One region of the Sphingomonas fucosidasi genome, then DNA from elsewhere that is predicted to be linked to it. Evidence: riboswitches for the same ligand, from Rfam matches in the RefSeq annotation. Region 1 holds a riboswitch; each other region holds the start of a gene.
What was found. A riboswitch is a leader RNA that binds a small molecule or an ion and turns the genes downstream of it on or off. The one in region 1 is predicted to bind cobalamin.

Region 1 (4,359 bases):
ACGCAGGCGGCGGTCTGACCCTCTATGCGCAGTATACGACCGCGGTATCGCCGGTGTCGTCGATCCTGCTTGCCTCGATCGCGAACAGCCGGTTCCGGCTGACCAAGGGCCGCGCCTACGAGGCCGGGTTCAAGGCAAGCGGCTGGGGCGGACGGGCAAGCGTGACCGGCGCCGCCTACCGCATCGCGCAGAAGGACATCCTGACCCGCGACCCGAACAACCCGGCCTTGGCCGTACAGGGCGGCCGCCAGTCGTCGCAGGGTGTCGAACTGTCGGCGGTCGTCGCGCCGGTGAAGGCGCTGCGCCTGTCGGGTGGCGTCTCCTATACCGACGCGCAATATGACCAACTCTCGGAGCTGGTGAGCGGCGTGCGCGTCGACCGGCGCGGCAACCGTCCGATCAACATCCCCTCGACCACGGTCAACGGCTCGGCGCTCTATACGATCGCCGACACGGTGACGCTGGGCGGCTTCCTCCGCCACGCGAGCGCCTTCTACACCGACACCGCCAACACCATCGGGGTCGCAGGGCATACCGTGCTCGATGCAAGCCTATCGTTCCCGGTCGCACCACAGGCAACCGTGACGCTGCGGGGCCGCAACCTGACCGATGCTTTCTACGGCGAATATTCCGGCTATCCGACCACCAACGTCTATATCGGCGCGCCGCGATCGTTCGAGGTCGCGCTGGCGACGCGGTTCTGACGATGACCGGGCATCGGCGATCAGCGGCATCGCGCGCGCGCATTCTCGTGCGGCGCGTCCATCTCTGGCTGGGGTTGAGTGTCGGGCTGTTGTTCGTGGTGCTGGGCCTCACAGGCTCGGCACTCGTCTTCTACACCGGCATCGACACGGCGCTTCATCCTGCGATCCAGGCCGGTCGCGACGATCCTGCGCCCGATTTGAACGCACGCGTCTGGGATCGCGCGCTGGCGACCGGGCGGGCACGCTGGCACGACACAGGCGGCAAGTGGACGCTTGAAGCAACGGGCGAAGGCGGTGCGATCCCGGCGCGCTATTATCCGGCGCCCGGCCACCACGGCGACCGGATGATGGTATGGTTCTCGGCCGATGGCACGCGCATCGTTCGTGCCGAACCGTGGGGCGGCTATCTCATGAGCTGGCTCTACCAACTTCATATGGCCCTTCTTGCCGGGGATATCGGCGGTCAGGTGGTGGGCTGGTCCGGGGTGCCGATGCTGCTGCTGTTGATCAGTGGCGTGGTGGCCTGGTGGCCGCGCGGACGCTGGCGCAAGGCGCTCGCCTTCAAGCGCGACGCCGCACCGATCCGTCGCCTGCGGGACCTCCACAAGCTGTCCGGCCTGTGGAACATGGTGCTGCTGTTCGTGCTCGTCGCGACCGGCGTGTTGCTGGCTCTGCCTGCCGTTACGCAAGCCCTGTTCCGACCTGCGGCGATACCCGCGCCGAAGTCGGTCGATGATGGAGCGGGCCGGATCACGATCGTTCGCGCGTTCGGGATAGCGCACCGGGCATTGCCTGACGGCCGGATCGTCTTCGTGGATGTGCCCAGCGCGCGGGATGCGCCGATCAGGGTGCGACTTCAGGTGGACGGCGATCCTCACCCACGCTTCCCCGGCAGTTACGTCTTCGTCGATCAGCCTTCGGGCCGGGTGCTGGCGGTGCACGATGTTCGGCGCGCCGGCACCGGGACCTTCCTGGTGAGCTGGATACGCACGCTGCACGACGGGACAGTCGGCGGAATGGCGACGCGGATCCTCGCGGTCCTGTTGGGCTTCGTGCCGACGCTGCTATTCGCGACCGGCCTTCTTCACTGGTTGCGCCGCGGCAGGGCTGTTCGCTCTGCCGGCAAATACCGGCCAGATACCAAGGCGGAATGTCCAAGCGACACGCCGCGCCGCCAGCGATAGCCGCTCCGTGTGCACGCCGGCCGGCATCGTCTGACGAAACGCCATCTGGCCGTGCTGATCTGCACTGCACGGCGACAGGCAGGAGCTGCGGCCGAACTGCACCGGTACGAGCGCGGTGGCCACGGGTTCTGCCTGCATGCGAAAGGTACGACGAGCGAGCATTGGTTCGACGAGCTTGTCTGGTGGCTACAATCTCGCCGTCTCTTAAAGCCGCGGCGAAATTGTCAGGTCGTGGCTTTGGGGCATGGCGATTGCCCAGAGGCATTGATCGGGATACATCGGCGCCGCTGATCTGCTTTTGAAGCAGGCCGGCATGATCGCGTCGGTGTCCCGAGAGGGGCTTAATAGGGAACGCGGTGAGGGTGGTTCGCCGCCTGAATCCGAGGCTGTCCCTGCAACTGTAAGCGGCGAGCGCGATGCATATCGCTTCTTCCTTCATAGAAGGGGCAGCCACTGGGCCAGACGTTACGTCACGAGGGCCTGGGAAGGCCGTGCATCGTGTGATGACCCGTGAGCCAGGAGACCTGCCGGCGTCTGGTCGCTCTTGCCTGGCCCAGGGGGTGGCCGAGGCACGGTACTCCGTCGAGCGACGACGTGTGCGGTGGGGGCCGCACGGGCATGCGTGCCGGTCGCGATGGCGTCCGGCTGGCGCGGATGTCGGCCGTTCGCGGAAGGTCCCTGCCGGGTTCGCTCGACGCCCCGGGGATTACCGTAATGCCGTTCCTATCGTCTCGCTTCGCGTTTGCAGGGGCTTTGTTGTCGCCTGTGTTCGCAGCACCGCTCAACGCTCAGTCCGCGCCTACTTCCGACAACGAGGACATTCTGGTTGTCGGCCAGCATGCACAGGACACGCTCACCACGCCGAACGCGACCGGCAGCCGCCTGGGTCTCACGCCGCTCGAGACTCCCGCGACGATCTCGGTCATCGACGGCGCCACGATCCGCGCGCGCGGCGACCTGTCGGTGATCGACGCGACGAGCCGCGCACCGGGCATCAGCAACGCCGGCAACCCCGGCAACGGCGGCACCGCGCTCGCCGCGCGGGGCTTCAGCGGTCAGGGATCCGTGCTCCAGCTCATCGACGGCATAAGGCTGTTCCCGGCTGCCGGCACGATCACCTTTCCCACCGATCCGTGGATGGTCGAGCGTATCGACATCCTGAGCGGCCCGGCCTCCGTGCTCTACGGCCAGGGCGCGCTGGGCGGCGCGGTGAATGTCCTGATGCGCAAACCCGATACGCAGCGGACCCAGATTGAAGGCGAGATCGGCTATGGCTCGCAGGACAGCTTCCATGTGGCAGCCGGCGCAGGGGGGGCGATCACCGAGCGCCTCTCGTACCGCATCGATGGCAGCTATCGCCGATCGGACGGCTATGTCGATCGTGGCCAGTCGCGCAGCCATGCGGTGTCGGGCACGCTTCGCTGGGCACCGACCGACACGCTCGTCGTCACCGCGCGGGACGATTATGGCGACCAGAAGCCGATGCGCTATTTCGGCACGCCGCTGATCGACGCTCGGCTCGACGACCGCATCCGGGAACGCAACTACAACACGCGCGACGGCTTTATCCGCTACCGCGACAACCGCACCAGCCTGCAGGTCGACTGGACGCCGAGCGATGCACTGACCGTCAGCAACCAGGCCTATCGCCTCACGTCCAAACGCTACTGGCTCAATCTCGAAAGCTATTGCTGGATCGCCGCGGGCGGGGTCTGCCCCAACGGCAGCACCAACGCCGGGACGCCCGGCCGCGTCCTGCGCACCGACATGACCGGGATCGTCCACGACCAGACGCAATGGGGCGATCAGGGCAGCGTGACGCTCTGGACAGGCATCGCCGATGGCGTCAGCAACGACCTTGTTATGGGCTTCGACGTCAACCTCATCAAACTCACCTACTCCCACAACTTCGGTTCGGACCCGCAGGTTTCGGAGGTCGATCCTTTCGCGTTCGATCCCGGTCTGATCGTCGACACGCAGGGGATCGCACCGCGCTATCGCACGCGCATCGACGAATATGCGGTCTTTGCCGAGGACCGGCTGAAGCTCGGCACGCACGTCTCGATCGTCGGCGGCGTGCGCTACGAACGCGACAGGATACGCCGTTGGTCGATCGACTATCCGGGCGGCGCCAGCACGGAAACCTTAGCGCTCGACAAGCGGCTGCACAATATGACCTGGCGGATCGGGAGCGTCTATCAGCCGGTTCCGACGGTTTCGCTCTATGCGCAATATGCCACCGGCGTGGACCCGCTCGGGACGCTGACCACCTATTCGACGGGGCAGGTGCAGTTCAGCAACGCGGTGGGCGACCAGGTCGAAGTCGGTGCCAAGGCGGTGTTCCTCGACGGGCACGGTACCGCGACGCTGGCCGCCTACCGCATCGTCAAGAAGCGCCTGCTGGCGCAGCTGACCCCGACGAGCCCGGTCGAGCAGGTGGGACAGCGATCGGCCAAGGGTGTCGAGGCCGC
Region 2 (4,359 bases), on a different contig from region 1:
GCATGGTTCCACCGATGTCGAAGGATCGCATCGATGGGGTTTTCGTCAATATAGGGCGTCTTGGCGCTGACCCAATGCGCGCGGTCGCAGGCCCAACGGCGATATATTCCCGGGCATCCTCCGTCCGGCTTTTCAGGCGAGGGGAAAAGCTGTCATGCGAGGCCGATGATTCGCACCCCGCTGTCCGCGCTCGCCTGCATCCTGTTCTCGTCGGGAAGCGCCCTTGCCCAATCGACCGCGGTACCGAGCGAGGCGGCGCCCGACATCGTCGTCACGGGGCGCGGGCTGGCGGATGCGCCGGGCGATCGGGCCTATGATATCGTCACGATCGAACGCGACCGGATCCAGGCGAATGCGAGCAATCGGCTGGAGAGCGTGCTTGCCGACGTCGCCGGACTGCAGCAGTTCCGCCGGTCGGACTCGCGCAGCGCCAACCCGACCAGCCAGGGCATTTCGCTGCGCGGGATCGGCGGCAATGCGTCCAGTCGCGCGCTGCTGATCTTCGACGGGGTGCCGCAGGCGGATCCGTTCGGCGGCTGGGTCGCGTTTCCGGCCTATGCGACGGGGCGGCTCGGCCGCATCCGCGTGACGCGCGGTGGTGGCAGCGGATATCAGGGGCCGGGCGCTCTGGCCGGGACGGTCGAGATGGAGAGCGCGACGCCCGATCAACTGACGCCGTTCCAGGGCAGCGTCGCCTATGGCAGCCGCGATTCGGTCGATGCGCAGGGCTCTGCGGCGCTGGTGCGCGGGGCGGGGTTCGCGACCCTGTCGGGCGCGTATGCGCGCGGCGATGGCTTTACGCCGACCGTCGAGGAAAGCCGCGGGATCGTGGATCGGGCAGCACCGTACGAGCAGGCGTCGGGGGCGCTGCGAACCGTCGTCGGGATCGGCGCGAAGACCGAATTGCAGATGAATGCCAGCGCGTTTACCGACACGCGCGACCGCGGCAGCGACTTCACCACCAACACGAGCGAGGGGGCTGATGCGAGCATCCGGCTGATCGGGCGGGGCGCGTGGGGCTATTCGGCGCTGGCGTATCTGCAGACGCGGGCGTTCGCGAGCAGCTTCAACAGCATCAATGCCGCGCGCACGACCGCGATCCAGTCGCTGAATCAGTATAATACGCCGGCCACCGGGCTGGGCGGACGGATCGAGGTCGCGCCGCCGCTGGGCGAGACCATCACGCTCAGGCTGGGTGCCGATATTCGCGACGTGAGCGGCAAGACGCAGGAACTCTATACGTTCGTCAACGCAGCGCCCACGCGACGGCGCGAGGCTGGCGGGAGCACGACGACGACCGGCGTGTTCGCCGATGGGAGCCTGGTCGCGGGCGACTTCACGTTCAGTCTTGGAGGACGGGTCGACTGGTGGTCGATCGACGGCGGCTATCTGTCCGAGCGCCCGTTGGCGACCGGCGCGGCGCTGACCGACCTGCGCTATGCAGACCGCGACGGCAGCGAGACGACCGGGCGGGCTGGCATCGCGTACCAGCCGATCGAGGCGATCACGCTGCGAGTCGCCGGCTATCGCGGATGGCGACTGCCGACGCTCAACGAACTGTACCGCCCGTTCCGGGTCGGCAACGACGCGACCGCGGCGAATGCATTGCTGTCGCCGGAGCGGCTGACCGGGGTCGAGGGTGGCGTCACGCTGACGCCGACGCCGGGCGTGAGCATCGCCGCGACCTATTTCTACAACCGGCTGAAGAACGCGATTGCCAACGTCACGACGACCAACCCGCCGCAGGTGCTGCCGGGGGTGGCGACCTACCGCGTCCGCCAGAATCTCGATGCGATCCGCGCGCATGGCTTCGAACTGGATGCATCGTATCGACCTGGTCGATTTGGCGTGCAGGCATCTTGGTCGCACACGAACTCGAAGGTCGAAGGGTCTGGGATCACCGCCGCTCTGGACGGCTTGCGGCCGGCGCAAACCCCGCGCGACCAGGTGTCGGGGACGGTCGACTGGCGGCACGACGCGGCGGCTCTGTCGTTGACCGTGCGGCATATCGGCCGGCAATTCGACGACGACCAGAATTCGCGGGTGCTTGGGGCCGCGACGACTCTCGATGCCTATGCCGCGCTGCCGATCCTGCGCGCGCTGGTGGCCGAGGTGCGCGGCGAGAACCTGTTCGACGAGCGGGTCGAGGCGGGGATCAGCGGCGCCAACATCGTCGAGCGCGCGACGCCGCGGACGATCTGGATCGGGCTGCGCTACGGAGGACGGTGAGTCCGAACGATCCTCCCCCGCCAGGGGGAGGTGGCGCCGAAGGCGACGGAGGGGGAGGACTACGCCAAAGCGGTTATCGCATTCCTCCTCCTCCGTCTGGCAAGCGCCAGCCACCTCCCCCTGGCGGGGGAGGACCAGTAGACCTCGCGTTGACCCGTGCATGTCGCGCGACTAATGCCACTCCCGTGAAGGGTTCCCGGCGACGGGATCAAAAGGGAAGTCGGTGCGTGGGCCGGGTCGTCAGATCCAAATCCGCAAGACCGGCGCTGTACCCGCAACTGTGACCGGATAGCGGCCACCCCGACATGCCACTGGGTTTCGACCTGGGAAGGCGGGGTGGGCGCGGCGACCCGGAAGCCAGGAGACCTGCCTCTCACGGTCGATCCACTGCGCGGGCGGGTGTCCGGCGCGGACGAGTGCTCCGGTCCAGCCGGGTTTCCTCGAGCGAGAGACGTCTGGCCGCCCGGCGAATGGTCGCTGGCGGTTCTGGTTAGGACGTGCCCATGACGAAATTCTTCCTTCTGCTCGGCGCCGCGGCGATCGCAGCGCCCGCTTTTGCCCAGACCATCCCCGATCCCGACGCTTCCGAAGTCGTCGTCACCGCGACCCGTGCCGCGCAACCGCTGAGCGAGATCGGCCAGGCCGTCACCGTCATCGACCGCGCCGAGATCGAGCGCCGCCAGACCGTTATCGTCTCCGACCTGCTCGCGACCACGCCGGGCGTCACCGTCACGCGTAACGGCACGGTCGGCGCGCTGACCAGCGTCCGTATCCGCGGTGCCGAGGCGGACCAGACGCTCGTCGTGATCGACGGCGTCCGCGTCAACGATCCGTCGTCGACCGGCGGCGGCTTCAACTTCGGCAATCTGCTGTCGAGCTCGGTCGAGCGGATCGAGGTGCTCCGCGGCCCGAACTCGGTGCCATGGGGCAGCCAGGCGATCGGCGGCGTCGTCAACATCATCACCGCCGCGCCAACCGGAGGCGTCCAGGCGCGCGCCAACGCCGAATATGGCTATGCCGACAGCGTGTTCGCGAGCGCGGGCGTCTCGGGCAAGTCCGGGCCGGTATCGGGCTCGCTGACCGGCGGCTATCTCCGCACCGAGGGCATCTCGTCGGCGGCCAGCGGCACCGAGCGCGACGGCTATCGCCAATATGGCGCGACCGGGCGCGTGGGCGTCGAGCTCGCGCCAGGCATCGGTCTCGACCTGCGCGGCTATTTCGCCGACAGCCGCGTCGCGATCGACGGCTTCCCGGCACCTGATTACGTGCTCGCCGACACGCCCGAATATTCGAAGACGCGCGAGGCTTACGGCTATGCCGGGCTGCACGCGAACTTCGCCGATGGCCGGTTCAACAACCGCGTCGCGTTCACGATCGCCGACATCAACCGCGACAATTACGACCCGAGCTTCGGCAGCGATCCGACCTTCATTGGTCGCGGCCGCAGCGAACGCTACGAATACCAAGGCGACTTCCGCCCGTTCGACCAGGTCCGCGTGGTCGCCGGAGTCGAGCGCGAGAACAGCCGCTTCAACGACGGCTTCACCTTCGCGGATACCGGCATCACCAGCGTCTACGGCCAGCTGATCGTCAAGCCGCTCGACATCCTCACGATCACCGGCGGCATCCGCAACGACGATCACGACGATTTCGGCAGCCACACGACGTTCGGAGCCAACGCGGCACTGGCGTTGCGCACCGGCACGACGATCCGCGCAAGCTATGGCGAAGGCTTCAAGGCACCCACCTTGTACCAGCTCTTTTCCGACTACGGGAACCGCGGCCTCGATCCGGAGACCGCGCGCAACTTCGACGTCGGTGTCGAGCAGGCGTTCCTCGCCAACCGAGTCCGCGCAGGCGTAACCTATTTCAACCGCCGTACGCGCAACCAGATCGACTTCCGCGATTGCAGCCCGGCGGAGCAGACGACCGCCGGTTCGATCTGCGTCGACCGCCCGTTCGGCGTCTACGACAACATTGCCCGCGCCGAGGCGGACGGCGTCGAGTTCACCTTGGCGCTGCGCCCGGTCGACGCGCTGACGCTGACGGCGAACTACAGCTATATCGACACCGAGAACCGCACGATCGGCAGCGATTTCGGCAACGATCTCGCGCGCCGTCCCAAGCAGA
Region 3 (4,359 bases), on a different contig from region 1:
GCGGCGTTTGGCCTGGGCAGCTTCGCCGGGGTCGTTGACGATGAACGGGTAGATGACGGGCATCGCGCCGGTGAGCGCTTCGGGCCAGCAGGCGTCGGACAGCGCGACCGACTTACCGGGCAGCCATTCTAGCGTGCCGTGCGCGCCGACATGGACCAGCGCGTCGGTGCCGCGCGTGCGGAGCCAGAGGTAGAAGGCGACGTAGGCGTGACAAGGGCAGCGCGAGAGGTCGTGATACTCTTCCGCACGTTGCTCGATTCGGCCGCGTTCGGGCTGGAGGGCGACGAGTGCCCCGCCCTGGTCGATCGCGGTGAAAGCGAAGTCTTCGGTTGGATCGCCCCAGGTTTCCTGAAGGTCCTTTCGCAGAGCTTCGGGGAGGTGCGCGAGGGCTTTGCGGTACTCGGCGAGCGGCCAGTGAATGCGCGAGGTGGCCAGATCGGTTGCATCGGGCGTGATCGCGTAACCGGCCTGAGTAAGGTCGGCGAGGATCGCCTGCGTGGAGGCGAGCGCGTCGAGACCGACGGCGTGTGCCATCTGGTACGTCTTGCCGGGATAGGTCGAGAGGACGATCGCGATGCGGTGGTCGGCGATGGGTTTGCTGGCGAGGTTCGTCCAGGCTTCGATCCGCGCAGCGATCGCGGTGATGCGCGCGGGGTCGGCGCGGTGTTCGCGGCGGGTGTATTCGAGGTCGCCGTCCCTCGCGGCGGCTTCCTTGAAGCTGGCGACGCCGGCGAAGAGGCGGCCGTCCACTTCGGGAAGGACCACGTGCATGGCGAGGTCGGCGGGCGACAGGCCACGTGTGGCACCGGCCCAGGCGGCGCGGTCGGAGGTGGCCAGCGCGATCTGGAAGACGGGGACGTCGGCGTCGTCGAGTGGGGTCGTGTCGCTCGCGCCGCGTGCGGAGAAGGCGGTGGCGTTGACGATCGCGGCGGGTTTCAAAGCTCGGACCCAATGGCCCATCCAGCCGGCCGCATCCGGTGCCTTGAGCGAGGGCGCGAAGAGGCCGAGGACGTCGAAGCCTCGCGCGGTCAGTTCGGCGTGCAGGGCTTCGATCGGGTGGAGGTCGGCGGCGGTCAGGTAGGAGCGGTAGAATACGACCAGCACGCGGGGGCGGTGCGCGTTGAGCGCGAACGCGGCCGGGCACGTCACGCCGTCGTGCGGTTGCCAGCCGCCTACATCGGCGATCGCACGGACTCCGGTGACCGGGCCGGCATAGCAACCGGCGGCCAGCGCGAACTGCGCGAGTGCCGCCTGCGCCGCGACCGCGCCGCCGGTGTCGCAGAGGTGAGCCAGGCGGCGCAGCGTCGAGAGCGGGATCGTCGAAGCGGCGTCGAGGCGCGTGTCGATGCGACCGTCCGCGGCGAGAACAGCGAGCGCGATGCCCTTCTTGCGTGCGAGGTTTTCGACCTGTTGCAGGCCGTAGCTCCAATAGGAGCGGCCCCCGATCAGCCGGATCAGGATGCCCTTCGCGCCGGCCAACGTTTGCTCGACATAGGTGTCGACCGAGAGCGGGTGCTGGAGCGCGGTCAGGTTCGCGAGGCGTAGCGACGGAAGCCGACTTCCGGCAGCATCCGCACGTCTCCAACCCGCCGCGAATGCGCCGAGGTCACCGTCGGAGAAGGATAGGACGACGAGATCCGCAGGGGATTGGGCGAGGTCCTGCGGGACCGCGCTTTCCTCCACCCCGTGGGTCTCGCGGAAGACGACGTGCATCGTGGGCCTCAGCCGTCCAGCGCGGCCTTGATGCGGGCCTCGTCGATCCGGTCGTGCTCGGCGATCACCACGAGTTGCGTGCGGCGCGGTTCGCCCGCGCGCCAGGGGCGGTCGTACTGCGTCCGGACGCGCGCGCCGACGGCCTGGACGAGGAGGCGCATCGGCTTGCCGGTGACGGCGGCGTACCCTTTCACGCGGAGGATGTCGGCGCTGCGGGCGAGCGCCTCGATCTTCGCGGTCAGATCGGCGGGGTCGGCGATCTCGCCCAGCTCGACGACGACGCTGTCGAAATCGTCATGCTCGTGATCGTCCTCGCCGTCGTGATGCGAGGGGCGGCTGGCGATGTCGTCTTCGGCGGCGGCGTTGAGACCGAGGATCACGCGCGGGTCGATGATGCCGTCGGTGAGGTCGATGACCGGGAGCGGCCGTGCGGACTCTGCGGCGATCACCGCGCGCGCCTTGGCGACGCCTTCGGGTCCGGCGAGGTCGACCTTGGTCAGGAGTACGAGATCTGCGCAGGCGAGCTGGTCCTCGAACACTTCCGACAACGGCGTCTCGTGATCGACGCTGGGGTCGGCGGCGCGCTGCGCGTCGAGCGCGGCGACGTCTGGGGCGAAGCGACCCGCGGCGACCGCCTCGGCATCGGCGAGCGCGATGACGCCGTCGACGGTGATGCGCGAGCGGATCGCGGGCCAGTCGAATGCCTTCAGCAGCGGCTTGGGCAATGCGAGGCCGGAGGTCTCGATCAGGATGTGATCGGGGCGCGGGTCGAGTGCGAGCAAGGTCTCGACGGTCGGGATGAAGTCGTCGGCGACGGTGCAGCAGATGCAGCCATTGGCCAGCTCGACGACGTTTTCGGCCGGGCAATCGGGGATCGCGCAGCCCTTGAGGATGTCGCCGTCGATGCCGAGCGTGCCGAATTCGTTGACGACGACCGCAAGGCGGCGGCCGTTCGCGTTGCGGATCAGGTGGCTGATGAGCGTGGTCTTGCCCGCGCCCAGGAAGCCGGTGACGATGGTGACGGGGACCTTTGAAAGATCGGACATGATTATTTCCTCGACGTCTAAAAGCACGCACGCACGACCTTTCGGCCGCACGCGTTCGTCGCTCAGACGGAGTACCGTGCCGCGACCATCCCCTGGATCGTAGCAAGAGCGACCATTGCGCTGGCAGGTCTCCTGGCTCGCGGGTCGAAGCTCGACGTACGCCTTCCCAGGTTTTCACCCAGTGGCTGCCCTCCGAAACGAAGGGCGTGTGCGTCTCGCTCACCGCTTACAGTTGCAGGGACAGCTGCGGCATTGGGAGGACACCCTCCCGCACCGCATTCCCATTCAAGCCCCGAAGGGCACCGGCGCGATCTGTGAGGTTCGGTGAAACCGAGCCTCAGTGGTGGGTTAGAGGAATTTGGCGAGTGTGCCAATGCGCCTTGCGTTCGTCATGCCGGGCTCGTTCCGGCATCCACGGTTCCGCATACTCGATAGTTGTGAGTTTGCGGGACGGTGGACCCCGGAACAAGTCCGGGGTGACGGAGGGGGGCGGCTACCCGTGCCTCACCTCGATCTCGTCGAAGCGTTTCCAGCGGTAGATCGCGAAGCTCAGCACCCAGCAGAGGACGAACAGGCCGATGATCGCGAAGCCGAGGCCGTTGAAATTTTCGCCCAGTGCGGCCGCCAGATCCCAGATGCCGCCGGTCAAGCCCAGCTTTGCGCCAAGCAGCGCCAGTGTCTCGATCCCGCCGATTGCGATCGCGACGATTGCGGAGATCAGCGTGATGGTGATGTTGTAGTAGAGTTTGCGGATCGGCTTCACGAACGCCCATTCGTAAGCACCGAGCATGACGACGCCGTCCGCGGTGTCGACCAGCGCCATGCCGGTCGCGAACAGTACGGGAAGCACCAGCACGATGCCGATCGAGAGACCGTCGGCGGCCTGGCTTGCGGAAAGGCCGAGGATCGCGACTTCCGTAGCGGTGTCGAAGCCGAGCCCGAACAGGAAGCCGAGCGGGGCCATGTGCCAGCTTCGCGTGACGAGCCGGAACATCGGCCGGAACAGTCGCGCGAGCAGCCCGCGGTTGCCGAGCAGGAGGTCGAGATCCTCCTCGACATAGGTCCCGCCGCCGCGGACATGGCCGAAGGTGCGCCAGACCGAGCGCAGGATGATGAGGTTCATCGCGGCGATCGTGAAAAGGAACAGCGCGGAGATCGTCGTCGCGACGACGCCGCCGACCTGTTTGAACGCCTCGAACTGCGACAGCGCGCTGGCGGTGAGCGCGATCGCGACGGCGGCGATCAGGACGATCCCCGAATGGCCGATCGCGAACCAGAAGCCGACCGCGATCGGGCGATGGCCGTCCTGCATGAGCTTGCGCGTCACGTTGTCGATCGCGGCGATGTGGTCCGCATCGACTGCGTGCCGCAGGCCGAGGCCCCAGGCCAGCAAGGCCGTGCCGAGCATCAGCGGCTGCGCGTGGAACAGCGAGAACGCCCAGCACCACGCCGCGATGTTGGCCACGATCAGGCCTAAGAACATCCAGCCGATGCGCTTGCGTGTCGAAACCCGCGTCGGTCGCTCAATCGTCAAAGTCGTCATGCAATAGCCCCGCAGCGTCCGACGAGGACGGGGGCCTGCCGCGAACGGCCGGGTCAT

Region 2: another riboswitch for cobalamin. It lies ahead of U1737_RS15670 (TonB-dependent receptor plug domain-containing protein); the one in region 1 lies ahead of U1737_RS05165 (TonB-dependent receptor).
Region 3: another riboswitch for cobalamin. It lies ahead of cobW (cobalamin biosynthesis protein CobW); the one in region 1 lies ahead of U1737_RS05165 (TonB-dependent receptor).

Annotation. Positions count from the first base shown of each region.
Region 1 is NZ_JAXOJR010000002.1:355,896-360,254, reverse strand. It holds gene U1737_RS05175 (TonB-dependent receptor) at 1-704, shown strand, start outside; gene U1737_RS05170 (PepSY-associated TM helix domain-containing protein) at 707-1,888, shown strand; cobalamin riboswitch at 2,195-2,434, shown strand; gene U1737_RS05165 (TonB-dependent receptor) at 2,603-4,359, shown strand, end outside.
Region 2 is NZ_JAXOJR010000008.1:179,955-184,313, forward strand. It holds gene U1737_RS15665 (TonB-dependent receptor) at 166-2,229, shown strand; cobalamin riboswitch at 2,403-2,617, shown strand; gene U1737_RS15670 (TonB-dependent receptor plug domain-containing protein) at 2,733-4,359, shown strand, end outside.
Region 3 is NZ_JAXOJR010000001.1:519,344-523,702, forward strand. It holds gene cobN (cobaltochelatase subunit CobN) at 1-1,713, opposite strand, end outside; gene cobW (cobalamin biosynthesis protein CobW) at 1,722-2,759, opposite strand; cobalamin riboswitch at 2,865-3,081, opposite strand; gene U1737_RS02310 (HoxN/HupN/NixA family nickel/cobalt transporter) at 3,253-4,302, opposite strand.